DNA from 2 places in the Mesorhizobium sp. SP-1A genome. Region 1 is predicted to be linked to the other one. Evidence: predicted binding sites of a transcription regulator. Region 1 holds the regulator's gene; the other holds the start of a gene.

Region 1 (7,338 bases):
GGGATTCGCGCGGCGTCATAATTTTTTTCGAGCTCCGAAATTAATATATGACAGCGGACCGCTATTCTGCCACTATCTGGTCGAAAGCCGAGAGATGATCATACGGTATCGGCGCGAGGAAGACGAGCCCATGACCGTCGGCATCCGCCACGACGACCTGCGCCGGAGCAACCGCGCCATGGTGATCGCGGCCGTGCGGCGCAGCGGCCAGCCTTCGCGCACGGAGATCGCGGCGATCACCGGCCTCAGCAATTCGACCATTTCGGCCATCTCGTCCGATCTCATCGCCGAAGGCGTGCTTGCCCAGAGCCGTGGCGGCGCCTCGCCGCTGAAGCGCGGGCGGCCGCAGATCGGACTGGAACTCGATCCGCGGGCCGCCGCGGTGGTGACCCTGGTGCTGTCCCTGAATTTCCTGGCCGTCACGGTGATCGACTATGCCGGCCGCGTCGTCACCGAGGAGCAGCGCCGGCTGGACACGCTCGCCCTGCCCCGCGCCGCGCTGGCGGACGCCTGCGTTTCGATCGTGCGCGACCGGCTGCGGGATCCGGCGGTTGCGGGCAGGCGCGTGCTGCGCATCGCGCTCGCGGTGCAGGGCATAACCGATTCCCGCGCCCGCACCATGCTGTGGTCGCCGATCACCCCGCACACGGACATTCCCTTGGCGGATGTGCTGGAAGACGTCTTCGGCATTCCGACCACGATGGAAAACGACTGCAACATGATGGCGGTGGGGCTGCGCTGGCGCGGCACCGACCGCTATCGCCATGATTTCATCGCCATGCTGCTGTCGCACGGCATCGGCATGGGCATCGTGCTCAATGGCGAGTTGTTCGTCGGCACGCATTCCTCGGGCGGCGAGTTCGGCCACATGATCCACCGGCCCGGCGGCGCGCTGTGCCGCTGCGGGCGGCGCGGCTGCGTGGAAGCCTATGCCGGCAACTATGCGATCTGGCGCAACGCCCACGGCCTCGGCGAGGACACGCCCCCGGCAGACATCGGCGACGCCGACATGAAGGCGCTGGCCGACAAGGCGCGCGCTGCGGAGGGGCCGGAACGCGAAGCCTATCGCAAGGCCGGCGAGGCGCTCGGCTATGGGCTGGGCAGCCTGTTCGCGCTCATTGACCCGGCGCCCGTCACCATGGTCGGCGTGGGCGCCACGGCTTTCGACCTGATCGAGCCCGCGCTGCGGCAGGCGATCGCCCGCACGGCGGGCGGCCAGCATTCAGGCTCCATCTCCTTCGATACGGAGCCGGACGAACTCGCCCTGATCCGCGAAGGCTGCGCCATGCGCGCGCTGACCTTCGTCGACCAGGAGATCCTGGCGCCCGGCCAGCAAGGCCAGCCCGCCGGATAAGCAAACTCCCCGTCGGTAATCAGTCTTCGCGGATCGCGTAGCCGGAGCCGCGGATGGTGCGGATGACATCGGGCATGCGGCCGTTGTTGACCGCCTTGCGCAGCCGCCCGACATGGACGTCCACCGTGCGCTCGTCGATATAGATCGTCTCGCCCCACACATTGTCGAGCAGTTGCGCCCGCGAGAACACGCGGCCCGGATGCCGCATCATGAATTCCAGCAGCCGGAACTCGGTCGGGCCGAGCTTGATCTCGGCCTTCTTGCGGTAGACGCGGTGGGACTCGCGGTCGAGCACGATGTCGCCTACCTTGAGCACCGAAGACAGCACTTCCGGTTTGGCCCGGCGCAGCAGCGCCTTCACCCGTGCCATGAATTCCGGCATCGAGAACGGCTTGACCAGATAGTCGTCTGCGCCGGTGGAAAGCCCGCGCACGCGGTCGCTTTCCTCTCCGCGCGCCGTCAGCATGATCACCGGCAGCCGTTCCGTGTCGGGCCGCATCCGGAGGCGTCGGCACAGTTCGATGCCCGACACCGCCGGCACCATCCAGTCCAGCACCAGCAGGTCCGGCACGTGCTCCTGCAGCCTGATCTCGGCCTCGTCGCCCCGCGCCACCACCTCGACCTGGTAGCCCTCGGATTCCAGATTGTAGCGAAGCAGAACGCCCAGCGGCTCCTCGTCCTCCACCACCATGATACGCGGTGCAATCATCTGGCTGTCCCGTCCTTACGCCGCAGGCGCCGACATGGCCGTCTCGTCATGTTTCGGCCGGTTGGGCGACAGTTGCTCGCCGGTGAGCACATAATAGGCATTCTCGGCGATGTTCGTCACATGGTCGCCGATGCGCTCCAGATTCTTGGCGCAGAACAGCAGATGCGTGCAGGCGGTGATGTTGCGCGGGTCCTCCATCATGTAGGTCAGGAGTTCGCGGAACACGGAGGTGTATTTCTCGTCGATGCGCGCGTCGTTGTCGCGCAGCGTCGCCAGCGCGGCGGCATTGCCTGCCGCATATTCCTCGCCCACGCCCGACACCTGCTCGAGCACCAGTTCCGCCATCGAGTCGATGGAATGCGCCAGCTCGCGCGGCACCATGCCCTGCCCGACCGCGCCGACGCGCTTGGCGATGTTCTTGGCGAGATCGCCTATGCGTTCGAAATCGCCGGCCATGCGGATCGCCCCGACCACCGAGCGCAGGTCGTCGGCCATCGGCTGGCGCTTGGCGATCAGCGTGATGGCGCGCGTGTCCAGTTCGCGCTGGCGCGCGTCCATGATGGCGTCGTCGGAGACGACGCGCTGGGCCAGCGCGTTGTCGGCCTCTATGAGGGCCCGGGTCGAATCCGCGACCATTGCCCCGGCGAGTTCGCCCATGTCGCGCATCAGCTTGCCGACCTGCTTCAGGTCTTCGTCGAAGGAGGAGACGATATGTTCGCTCATGGTCCTGTCTTCTTTCGCAGCCGATGTCAGCCGAAGCGGCCGGTGATGTAGTCCTGCGTGCGCTTCTCGCGCGGCGAGGTGAAGATCTTCTCGGTACGGTCGAATTCGATCAGTTCGCCCAGATACATGAAGGCGGTCTTGCTGGAGACGCGCGCGGCCTGCTGCATGTTGTGGGTGACGATGACGATGGTGTAGTCGGCCTGCAATTCGTCGATCAGTTCCTCGATCTTGGCGGTGGACAGCGGGTCGAGCGCCGATGCCGGCTCGTCGAGCAGGATCACTTCCGGCTTCACGGCCACGGTGCGGGCGATGCACAGCCGCTGCTGCTGGCCGCCCGACAGCGACAGGCCGCTGGCATGGAGCTTGTCCTTGACCTCGCCCCACAGCGCGGCGCGCTTCAGCGCCTGTTCCACGCGGCCGTCGATCTCGGATTTCGACAGCTTCTCGTAGAGCCGGATGCCGAAGGCGATGTTCTCGTAGATCGACATCGGAAACGGCGTCGGCTTCTGGAACACCATGCCGATCTTGGTGCGCAACAGGTTCAGGTCCTGCGAGCGCGCCAGGATATTGTCGCCGTCGAGCAACACCTCGCCTTCGGCGCGCTGCTTGGGATAAAGCTCGTAGATGCGGTTCAGCACGCGCAGCAGCGTGGACTTGCCGCAACCCGAGGGGCCGATGAAGGCGGTGACGCTGCGCTCGGGCAGGGACAATGAAATGTCCTTCAGCGCCTTGGACTCGCCGTAGTAGAAATTGAGGTTCTTCACCTCGATCTTGGCCTTCTCGACGACCGGTTCGGCCATGACGGTTTCAGCGGACAACATCGGTTTCATCTGTCCTCTCTAAAGCTTGCGTCCGGTCAGGCTTCTGGCGAAGATCGACAGCCCCAGGACGGTGAGCGTGATGATGAGGGCGCCGGTCCAGGCCAGTTGCTGCCACTCCTCATAGGGGCTGAGCGCGAACTGGAAGATGGTGACCGGCAGGCTCGCCATCGGCGCGTTGAGGTTGCTCGACCAGAACTGGTTGTTGAGCGCGGTGAACAGGAGCGGCGCCGTCTCGCCCGAGATGCGGGCGATGGCCAGCAAGATGCCGGTGACGATGCCGGACAGGGCCGCGCGGTAGGCGACGGAACGGATCACCACCCAGCGCGGTGCGCCGATGGCCGTGCCCGCCTCGCGCAGCGCGTTCGGCACCAGGTTCAGCATGTCCTCCGTGGTGCGCACCACCACGGGAATGACCAGGATGGCCAGCGCCACGGCACCGGCGAGCCCTGAGAAATGCCCCATCGGCCTCACCATAAGCTCGTAGACGAACAGGCCGATGATGATCGACGGCGCCGACAGGAGGATGTCGTTGATGAAGCGCACCACCGTGGTCAGCGTCGAGTACCGTCCGTATTCGGCCATGTATGTGCCCGCGAGCACGCCGATGGGCGTGCCGACGACGACGGCGATGATCGTCATCGCCACCGAGCCGGCGATGGCGTTGAGCAGGCCGCCGGCGTCGCCCGGAGGCGGCGTCATCTCGGTGAAGACCGCAAGCGAAAGGCCTGAAAGCCCTTTGTAGACCAGCGCGCCGAGGATCAGCGCCAACCAGGCGAGGCCGATGCCGGCCGCGACGAGGCACAGCGTCATCATCACCGCGTTCCTGGCCTTGCGGCGGCTGTGGAGCGAAGAGGCTGCGGACATGGCTCAGGCTCCCGTACGGCGTTCGAGGCGCAGCAGCATGAAACGCGCGGCGGCGAGGATCAGAAAGGTGATGACGAACAGGATGAGGCCCAGCGCCACCAGCGAGGACGTATAAAGCTCGCCGTCCGCCTCGGTGAACTCGTTGGCGATGGTGGCCGAGATCGTGGTGCCCGGCGCGAACAGCGAGGCGCTGATACGGTGCGCGTTGCCGATCACGAAAGTCACCGCCATCGTCTCGCCCAGCGCGCGGCCGAGCCCGAGCATGACGCCGCCCATGATGCCGACGCGGGTGTAGGGAATGACGATGCGGCGCATCACCTCCCAGGTGGTGCAGCCGATGCCGTAGGCCGATTCCTTCAGCACCGCCGGCACGGTGTCGAACACGTCCTTGGTGATGGAGGTGATGAAGGGCAGCACCATGATCGCCAGGATCAGCGCCGAGGTCAGCAGGCCGATGCCGTAGGGCGGGCCCGCGAACAGGCTGGAAAGCCCCGGAACGCCATGGAACAGGTTGATGAGGAAGGGTTGCAGGTTCGTCTGCAGGAAGGGCGCGAATACGAACAGGCCCCAGATGCCGTAGATGATCGACGGGATGCCGGCCAGAAGTTCGACGGCAATGCCGATCGGGCGGCGCAGCGGGCGCGGGCAAAGCTCGGTGAGGAAGATCGCGATGCCGATGCCGATGGGCACGGCGATCAGCACGGCGATGGCCGCGGTGACGATGGTGCCGTAGATCGGCGCCAGGGCGCCGAACTTTTCGGTCACCGGATTCCAGGATTCGGTCGTCAGGAAAGAAAGGCCGAAGGCCGACAGGGCCGGCCAGGAGCCGACCACCAGGGAGATGGCGACGCCGCCGAGGATCAGAAGGACCAGTATTGCAGAGGCGCGGGTGATGCCGCGGAAAACCGCGTCGGTAAGCGCGAAGCGTCGCACCGTGGCGGCTCTGGCCTCCATTGCCGCCGTTCGGGACAGGGCTTCGGAAACGACTGTCATGAATGCCTCTTCCGGTCAGGAGGCGGGGGACGCCCGGAGGCGCCCCCCGTCTTGGGCAGGGATCTTACATGGCCGAAAAGAGCGGCTTGCCGTCGGAGCCGACAATGTCCTTGGACCACATTTCCTCGACGCTCTTCACGACGTTGTCGGGCATCGGGACGTAGTCCAGTTCGTTGGCGGCCTTGTCGCCCTTGTCGTAGGACCAGGAGAAGAACTTCAGCGCCTGGGCGGTCGCGTCGGCATCCTGGGGCTTCTTGTAGACGAGGATCCAGGTCGCGGCCGTCATCGGCCAGGACTCGGCGCCCGGCTGGTTGGCGAGGATGACGCCATAACCCGGCTGCGAGGACCAGTCGGCGTTGGCGGCCGCGGCCGAGAACGCGGCGGCGGTCGGCTCGACCTTCTTGCCTTCCTTGTTGATCATGTCGGCATAGGTCAGCTTGTTCTGCTTGGCATAGGCGTATTCGACATAGCCGATGGCGCCGCCGGTCTGGGCGACATTGTTGGCCACGCCCTCATTGCCCTTGGCACCGATGCCGACCGGCCATTCCAGAGCGGTGTTGACGCCGACCTTTTCCTTCCACTCGGCGTTCACGTCGGCGAGATAGTAGGAGAAGTTGAAGGTCGTGCCCGAGCCGTCCGAACGGTGCACGACGGCGATCGCCTGGTCGGGCAGCTTGAGGTCCGGATTGAGCTTCTTGATGGCTTCGTCGTTCCAGTTGGTGATCTTGCCCTGGAAGATGTCGGCCAGAGTGGTGCCGTCGAGCACCAGCTCACCCGGCTTGACGCCTTCGAGATTGACGACCGGCACGATGCCGCCCATCACCATCGGGAACTGCGCCAGGCCGTTGGCCTCGAGGTCCTCGCCCTTCATCGGCGCATCGGAGGCGCCGAAGGTCACGGTCTTGGCCTTGATCTGCTTGATGCCGCCGCCCGAGCCGATGGACTGGTAGTTGAGGCCGACGCCGGTCTCCTTCTTGTAGGCATCTGCCCACTTGGCATAGATCGGGTACGGGAAGGTCGCGCCCGCGCCGGAGATGTCCGCTGCGAGAGAAGCGGAAACGGTAAGGGCGGACGCCGCAGCCATTGCGATCGCAACGGCCGCCGAGCGGATGAAATGTCTCATGTGGCCTGCTCCTGTTCGTATATGGTCTCAGAACGCCTTCCTGCGGCGTCGGGGTGGCCATAAACCGGGTTTATTACAGTCGCATGACAGTTTCGTGTCGGTCCGGTTACGCGTACGCCGGCCAGACCGGCGTTTCGCCAGCGGCCAGCTCGCGCCCTGCCGAACTTGCCGAACGGAATCAGTCGTTTGTGCCTGGCCGCCAAGCTTCCCGGTGCCAGCCGGCCGCGAAGGGACAATTCCGCAGCCCCGCCCCTCTTTTCCGACAGCCGCCGGATATCATACGGCATGCCGCCGCACGGCTTCTTCCTGCCCGAGCCAGCGCTCCAGCTTGTCGGTGAGCGCTCTGGGGCTGATGGGTTTGGGCAGGTAGTCGTCCATTCCCGCCTCCAGGCAGCGCTCGCGGTCCCCCTTCAGCGCATGCGCGGTGACGCCGACGATCGGAACATGCCTGCCGTCGGCCGCCTCGCGCTTGCGGATCTCCGAAGTGGCCTCCAGTCCGTTCATCTCCGGCATCGACACGTCCATCAGGATCATGCGCGGCATCAGCTTCGCCGATGCCTCCAGCGCCTTGCGGCCATTGTCCACGATCTGGAAAGTGTAGCCCGTCTCGCCGAGGATCTGGGTGAACACGAGCTGGTTCACCTCGTTGTCTTCTGCGACCAGGATATCCAGCCCGCCTGTTCCGTCCCGCATCTGGCGTGGCCGGGCCGAGGGGACCTGAAGCGCCGCCCGCTCCGCCGGCGAGGCGTGC
Region 2 (7,338 bases), on a different contig from region 1:
ATGGCGCTGCCCGAGCGGCCCGCGATCATGATCGCGGTCATGAGCACGCCCAGTTCGCGCAGGACCAGCACGCCCACCAGGTCGACCACGAAAATGTCGGCGCCGAAATAGCGCAACTGGTAGGCGCCCTGCTGCGCCACGATGGCGCCGACGATCAGCGACATCAGCGACACCACCGGGATGGCGCCCACCCCCATCCGGTCGATCTGGTTGAAGATCGCCGCCGGATTGATCGCATGGCCGCGGCCGAGCTTCATCTGCGCGCCGCCTATGGTCGCGCCCAGTATGTTCATGGCCGCGATGAAGTCGTCGCACATGCTGTAGACGCCGCGCCCGATGGCCTCCAGCCCCCGGATGACGATGTTCGGCGCAAGGGCGGGCCTGGCGTCGGTGTTGCGGCCGGTGGCTTCGCCGACCGCGTCCAGCAACGTCGCGGCGATCTTGCTCTGGCCCTGGATCGTGACCTCGACGCCGCGCTTCTCATTGACCTCGATCAGGCGTTCGATCAGCCAGGCGCCTGCGGTGTCCATGCGGCCGACCTGCGAAAGATCGAGCGCCAGGCGCTTGTGGCCGCCGCGCCGCTCTATGGCGCGCATCTCGGCGTCGACCGTTGCCACCCTTCGGGTCGTCCAGTTGCCGGAGAAGGCACAGCCGAGAAGATCGCCCTCCTCGCCAACGGCGACACGCGGCTGCTGGTCGTCGCGGGCGGCGGCCTTGCTGCTTGCGTCCTGTTTGCCGATGGTCAACATGGCGTCCTGTTTAGCCCGGCAGGCACAGGCTGTCGATTTCGACAAACCCCGTCTACCCCATTGTCGGAGAAGAAAAATATGACGCGTGTCATTTCGGTTGAAACCGAACGGTTTCCCATAGCTGGCGTCTTCACCATTTCACGCGGCTCCAAGACCGAAGCCGAGGTCATAAGCTGCATGATTCGCGAAAACGGCAACGCCGGGCGCGGCGAATGCGTTCCCTATCGCCGCTATGGCGAGACGATCGAGGGCGTGGCGGCGGCCATCGAATCCATGCGCGCGCGGCTGGAGGCCGGCATGACGCGTTCGGAGCTTCTGCAGGCCATGCCCGGCGGCGCGGCCCGGAACGCCATCGACTGCGCGCTCTGGGACCTCGAAGCCAAGGCGAGCGGCGTTTCCGTGGCGGAACGCCTGCGCCTCAGCCCGCGCCCGCTCGAAACCGCCTATACGCTGTCCCTCGGCGAGCCTGAAGCCATGGCCCGTCAGGCGCGCGACAACGCCTTCCGGCCGCTGCTCAAGGTCAAGCTGGGCGGCGGAAACGACATCGCGCGACTGAGGGCGGTGCGGCAGGCCGCGCCGCGCAGCCGCATCATCGTCGATGCCAACGAAGGCTGGAGCGAGCGCGACATCGTGGCCAACATGGCGGCCGCCGCCGAGTTGGGGGTGGCTCTCATCGAACAGCCCCTGCCCGCCGGACAGGACGGGATGCTGCGCGACATTGCGCATCCGGTGCCCATATGCGCCGACGAAAGCGTGCATGAGGCAAAGGACCTCGACCGGCTCACGGGGCTTTACGAGGCCGTCAACATCAAGCTGGACAAGGCCGGAGGCCTGACCGCGGCGCTGCTGTTGCGCGATCGCGCGCGCGAACTCGGCTTCGCCGTCATGGTGGGCTGCATGGTGGGCACCTCGCTCGCCATGGCGCCGGCCGTTCTGCTGGCGCAGGGGGCCGATTTCGTGGACCTCGACGGTCCGCTCCTGCTCGCAAGGGACCGGGAGCCCGGCCTCGTCTACGAAGGTTCGCTGGTTTCAGCGCCGACGCCGACGCTTTGGGGCTGAGCGCGCCGCAAGCCAGATCAGCCCCAGGCCGACCAGCGCCACCGGCACCATGGCGTAGAAACCATCGACGCCGAAGCGGTCGTAGAGCGGCCCCGATACCAGGGTGACGCCGGCCATGCTGACGCCGTTGGCAAAATAGGCGATGCCCTGCGCGGCACCGGTCTGCTCGTCCGGCACGGTTTCGCCGATCATCTTCTGCAGGCCGATCAGGATCAGCGCCGTGGAGACCGAGTGCAGCGCCTGCACGCCGAAGAAGCCCGCCATGCCGAGCCCGAGCGGCCACACCAGCGGATAGGCGATCCACCGCACCACCGCGCCTATGCCGGCCATGACCATGACCGAGACGACGGAAAACCTTCCGAACAGCCGGTTGAAGGCGACGAACATGCAGACTTCGCACACGACGCCGAACGCCCACAGCAGCCCGACCGTCGAATCGCCGAGGCCGACCGATTTCCAGTAGATCGACGCAAAGCCGTACAGAAAGCCGTGGCTGCCGATGATGACGCCCGCGCCCGTGGCGAAGCAGAGAAAATAGGCATTGAGCAGCTTGGGCGCCTTGTCCTGGATGTCGGCGGCCGAAAGCGGGGAAGCCAGCCGGGGCGGACCGAGACGCGGCGCGAAGACCGCCGCCGCCAGCGCCAGGCAGAAGGACAGGAAAAGAATCGATGGCACCGCGCCGGACCCCGTGGCCGCCAGGATGAAGCCGCCGGCGAGATTGGCGCACAGGAAGGAGATCGACCCCCAGATGCGCATCGCAGGGTAGTTCGAGCCGAAGCGGCGCACGCCCGAGAGCGCCAGCGAATCGGCAATGGGCGAATGCGGCGTCCACACCACCGCGAGCACCAGCGAGACGGCCAATACCGTCGCATAGCTCGGTTCCAGGAAATAGCCGGCCGAAGCAAGCACGGAGGCGGCCACCAGCGCGATATAGACGTCGGCGCGGTCCCGAGCCTTGTCCGCCAATGCCGTGAACAGCGGCGTCGTCGCGACGCGCAGGAACATCGGCGCGGAGAGGATGATGGCGATCTTCTCCGGATCGAACCCCTTCGCCTCGAGCCAGACGGGAAAGTAAGGCAGGTAAATGCCGTTGGGCACCAGAAGCGTGAAGAACAGCGCGGACATGCGCGGCTCGAACAGGCGCGGCTTGATCTTCCGTTCTGGCGATAGAGGCGGCAGGCGCATCCGTGGCGATCCGTCGGCGCGGATCGGACGGCTGAACTCCGCGCACGCAGCCGCCATAACATGGCTGTCTACGGTGCGATACTGGCTGGACCAGTCGATTTACGTGCAGAGCGGGCTCAAGCCGCCTCGGAGATGCGCGTTCCGATTGCCGGCGCCACCGGAATGCCGAGCAAGGGCGGCCGCTGCGGCAGGACGTGCGGCCAATGCAGGATCTCTATCCGGCCGTCGAAGTGCTCGACCGCCGCGGTGCAGCTTTCCACCCAGTCGCCGGTGTTGATGTACTGCACATCGCCGAAGACGGCGTTCGCCGCATGATGGATGTGTCCGCAGACCACGCCGTCCACCTTGCAGCGGCGCGCCTCTTCCGCCAGCACCTCTTCGAAGGCGCCGATGAAGTTCACCGCCTTCTTCACCTTGACCTTGGCCCAGGACGAGAACGACCAGTAGGGCATGCCGAACAACTGGCGGAAACGCCCGATCACGCGGTTGACGAACATCGCGGCGTCGTAGGCATAGTCGCCGAAATAGGCCAGCCAGCGCACGTTGTGGACGACGGTGTCGAACTGGTCGCCGTGGATGACCAGAAATCGCCGACCGTCCGCCGTTTCATGGATGGCGCGGTCGGCCACGACGATGCCGCCGAAATGCACGCCCTGGAACTGGCGCGCGAATTCGTCATGATTGCCGGCGATATAGGTGACGCGGGCGCCTTTGCGCGCCTTGCGCAGCAGTTTCTGCACCACGTCGTTATGGCTTTGCGGCCAATGCCAGTTTCGCCGCAGACGCCAGCCGTCGACGATATCGCCGACCAGATAGACGGTGTCGGCATCGTGATGGCGCAGGAAATCGATCAGGAACTCTGCCTTCGCCGCCCGCGAGCCGAGATGGACGTCGGAAATGAAGATGCTGCGGAATATGCGGGGTTCGGGGCCGGGCATCGCGTTCTCGCCTTTCATGCCCTCGCCTATGCCCAGATTCATGCAACAGCCATATGACGGTTGCGGTCCGCCCGGCGACGGGAGTAAGCCAGCAGGAAACGCACAGGAGTATTTCGACATGGATCTCGGCATCCGCGGCAGGAAGGCCATCATCTGCGCCTCGAGCAAGGGGCTGGGGCGCGGTTGCGCCGCCGCGCTGGCCGAAGCCGGCTGCGACATCGTCGTGAACGGCCGCAATGCCGAACTGCTGGCAGGCACGGCAGCCGAACTGCGGCAGGCATACGGGGTAAAGGTCACCGAAGTTCCCGGAGATGTCTCAAGGCCCGATATCCAGGCGGCGCTGCTGGCCGCCTGCCCGGAGCCTGACATCCTGGTCAACAACAATGGCGGCCCGCCCTTCCGCGACTTCCGCGAACTCGACCGCGCTAAGATCCTGGAAGGCGTCACTAACAACATGGTGACGCCGATCGAGCTGGTCCAGGCCGTGGTCGACGGCATGGCGGCGCGCGGCTTCGGCCGCATCGTCAACATCACCTCGCTGTCGGTCTATACGCCTATTCCCAGGCTCGACCTGTCCTCGGGCGCGCGTGCCGGGCTGACCTCGTTCCTCGCCGGGGTAGCGCGCACCGTGGCCGACCGGAACGTCACCATCAACAACCTGCTGCCCGGCAAGCTGGACACCGACCGGCTGCGCGGCCCGCACGAGGCCGGAACCGTGGAAGACCCGAAGGCGGCCGCGGAGCGCAAGGCCCGCATCAGCGCCGACGTGCCGGCAAAGAGGCTCGGCACGCCGGAGGAATTCGGCCAGATCTGCGCCTTCCTGTGTTCGGTCTATGCGGGCTACATCACCGGCCAGAATATCCCCGTGGACGGCGGTCTCTACGTCAGCGCGTTCTGACCTGCGGCCAAACGCCTGATACACTTCAGCAGCTTTCTCAGGCAAGCTGCTGATAATTTTCTATTTTCCGTAACATTGGCATGGTCATGCGAGGCGGCGCTTTCCCGCGTCGAAAAAACGTTTTGGCGTGCTAAAAGGGTCAAAAGGACAAGAAAGGGACGCCAGCATGGGCATTCAGGATGAAAAGACGCTGCGATCCGATCTGCAGGAAGCGGCCCTTTTCTTTCACAAATATCCCGTTCCCGGAAAGCTGGAAATCCAGGCCACCAAGCCACTCGGCAACCAGCGGGACCTGGCGCTGGCCTATTCGCCCGGCGTGGCGGCCCCATGCCTTGCCATCAAGGATGATCCCGCGACCGCGGCCGACTATACGGCGCGGGCGAATCTCGTGGCCGTGATCTCCAATGGCACGGCCGTTCTCGGCCTGGGCAATATCGGCCCGCTTGCCTCCAAGCCGGTGATGGAGGGCAAGGCGGTGCTGTTCAAGAAATTCGCCGGCATCGACGTGTTCGACATCGAGATCGACGCGCCCGGCATCGAACGCATGGTCGAGACCATCTCCGCGCTCGAACCCACCTTCGGCGGCATCAACCTGGAAGACATCAAGGCGCCGGAATGCTTCGAGGTCGAGGAGCAGCTGAAGGCGCGCATGCGCATCCCGGTCTTCCATGACGACCAGCACGGCACCGCCATCATCGTCGCGGCGGCTGTCCTCAACGCGCTGGAACTGGCCGGCAAGAAGATCGAGGAGGTGAAGATCGTCACCTCCGGTGCGGGCGCGGCCGCGCTCGCCTGCCTCAACCTGCTCGTCTCGCTGGGGGCGAATGTCGACAACATCTGGGTCACCGACCGTTTCGGCGTCGCCTACAAGGGCCGGACCGACGAGATGGACCGGTGGAAAGACGTCTATGTGAAAGACACCGAACACCGCACGCTGGCCGACGTGCTGCCGGGCGCCGACGTGTTCCTCGGCCTGTCGGCCGCAGGCGTGTTGAAGCCGGAACTGCTGCATCTGATGGCGCCGAACCCGCTGATCCTGGCGCTCGCGAACCCCACCCCGGAGATCATGCCGGACATGGCGCGCGCGGCGCGGCCCGACGCCATGATCTGCACCGGCCGTTCCGATTTTCCCAACCAGGTCAATAACGTAATCTGCTTTCCTTACATTTTCCGTGGAGCGCTGGACTGCGGTGCGAGCGCCATCAACGAGGAGATGAAGATGGCGGCGGTGCGCGCCATAGCCGCGCTTGCCCGCGAGGAACCGTCGGACGTCGCCGCGCGCGCCTATTCCGGCGAAACGCCGATGTTCGGCCCGGATTTCCTGATCCCCTCGCCGTTCGATCCGCGCCTCATCTTGCGGGTGGCGCCGGCGGTCGCGCGGGCGGCCGACGAGTCGGGCGTCGCCACGCGGCCCATCACCGACATGGCCGCCTATCTGGACAAGCTGAACCGCTTCGTCTTCCGTTCCGGCCTGGTGATGAAGCCGGTGTTCTCGACGGCCAAGACGGCCACCGCCAAGCGCGTCATCTACGGCGACGGCGAGGACGAGCGGGTGCTGCGCGCGGCACAGGTCGTGCTGGAGGAAGGCATCGCCCAGCCGATCCTGATCGGCCGTCCGCATGTCATCGACGTGCGGCTGAAACGGTACGGCCTGCGCATCCGGCCGGGCGTCGATTTCGGGCTGATCAATCCGGAAGACGATCCGCGTTACCGGCTCTATGTCGACCTGCTGATCGAGCTTGGCGGGCGCCGGGGCATCACGCAGGAGGCCGCGCGCAACATGGTGCGCACCGATCCGACGGTGATCGCGGGGCTGGCGATGAGGCGCGGCGAAGCCGACGCCATGATCTGCGGACTGGAAGGGCGCTTCGCCCGGCACCTGCGCAACGTCAACCTGCTGATCGGCCCCCGCGACGGCATCAAGGAACTGTCGACGCTGTCCATGCTGATCTCGCAGCGTGGCGTGCTGTTCCTCACCGACACCTATGTAACGGTCGACCCGACGGCCGAGGAAATCGCCGAAATGACGATCCTGGCAGCCGAGGAGATACGGCGCTTCGGCATCGAGCCGAAGGCGGCGCTCGTGTCGCTGTCGGACTTCGGCTCGCACGAGGCGCCTAGCGCCCAGAAGATGCGCAAGGCGGCCGCCATTCTGGCCCGTAAGGCTCCGGACCTGGAATGCGACGGCGAGATGCATGCCGATTCGGCCCTCTCGGAGCAACTGCGTCAGCGCGTCTATCCGCATTCGCGCCTGAAGGGCGAGGCCAATCTCCTTGTCTTCCCGAGCCTGGATGCAGCCAACATCACGCTGACGGCGCTGCGCACCATGATGGACGCGCTGCATGTCGGCCCCATCCTGCTGGGAACCGACAGGCCCGCCCACATATTGACGCCTTCGGTCACGTCCCGCGGCATCGTCAACATGACGGCGCTCGCCGTGGCGGAGGTGGCGCACCGCGCCCAGACGACCCCAAAGGCTTCAACCAGCTAGAGAAAGGGTTAACCCGCC

What was found. The regulator PhoB, encoded in region 1, activates phosphate uptake and scavenging genes when phosphate is short. The targets are predictions, from matches to a motif close to TGTCATNNANCTGTCAT.
Region 2: QU595_RS06930 (UDP-2,3-diacylglucosamine diphosphatase) is a predicted target of PhoB. The motif match lies at 3,974-3,990, and genes of this name have one in related genera.

The regions. Positions count from the first base shown of each region.
Region 1 is NZ_JAVXZD010000004.1:186,484-193,821, reverse strand. It holds gene QU595_RS19275 (ROK family protein) at 131-1,354, shown strand; gene phoB (phosphate regulon transcriptional regulator PhoB) at 1,374-2,063, opposite strand; gene phoU (phosphate signaling complex protein PhoU) at 2,079-2,786, opposite strand; gene pstB (phosphate ABC transporter ATP-binding protein PstB) at 2,813-3,616, opposite strand; gene pstA (phosphate ABC transporter permease PstA) at 3,626-4,471, opposite strand; gene pstC (phosphate ABC transporter permease subunit PstC) at 4,475-5,464, opposite strand; gene pstS (phosphate ABC transporter substrate-binding protein PstS) at 5,529-6,587, opposite strand; gene QU595_RS19240 (response regulator) at 6,864-7,338, opposite strand, start outside.
Region 2 is NZ_JAVXZD010000001.1:1,421,239-1,428,576, reverse strand. It holds gene QU595_RS06945 (ABC transporter permease) at 1-749, opposite strand, end outside; gene dgcA (N-acetyl-D-Glu racemase DgcA) at 828-1,808, shown strand; gene QU595_RS06935 (MFS transporter) at 1,779-2,993, opposite strand; gene QU595_RS06930 (UDP-2,3-diacylglucosamine diphosphatase) at 3,110-3,931, opposite strand; gene QU595_RS06925 (SDR family oxidoreductase) at 4,050-4,829, shown strand; gene QU595_RS06920 (NADP-dependent malic enzyme) at 4,996-7,320, shown strand.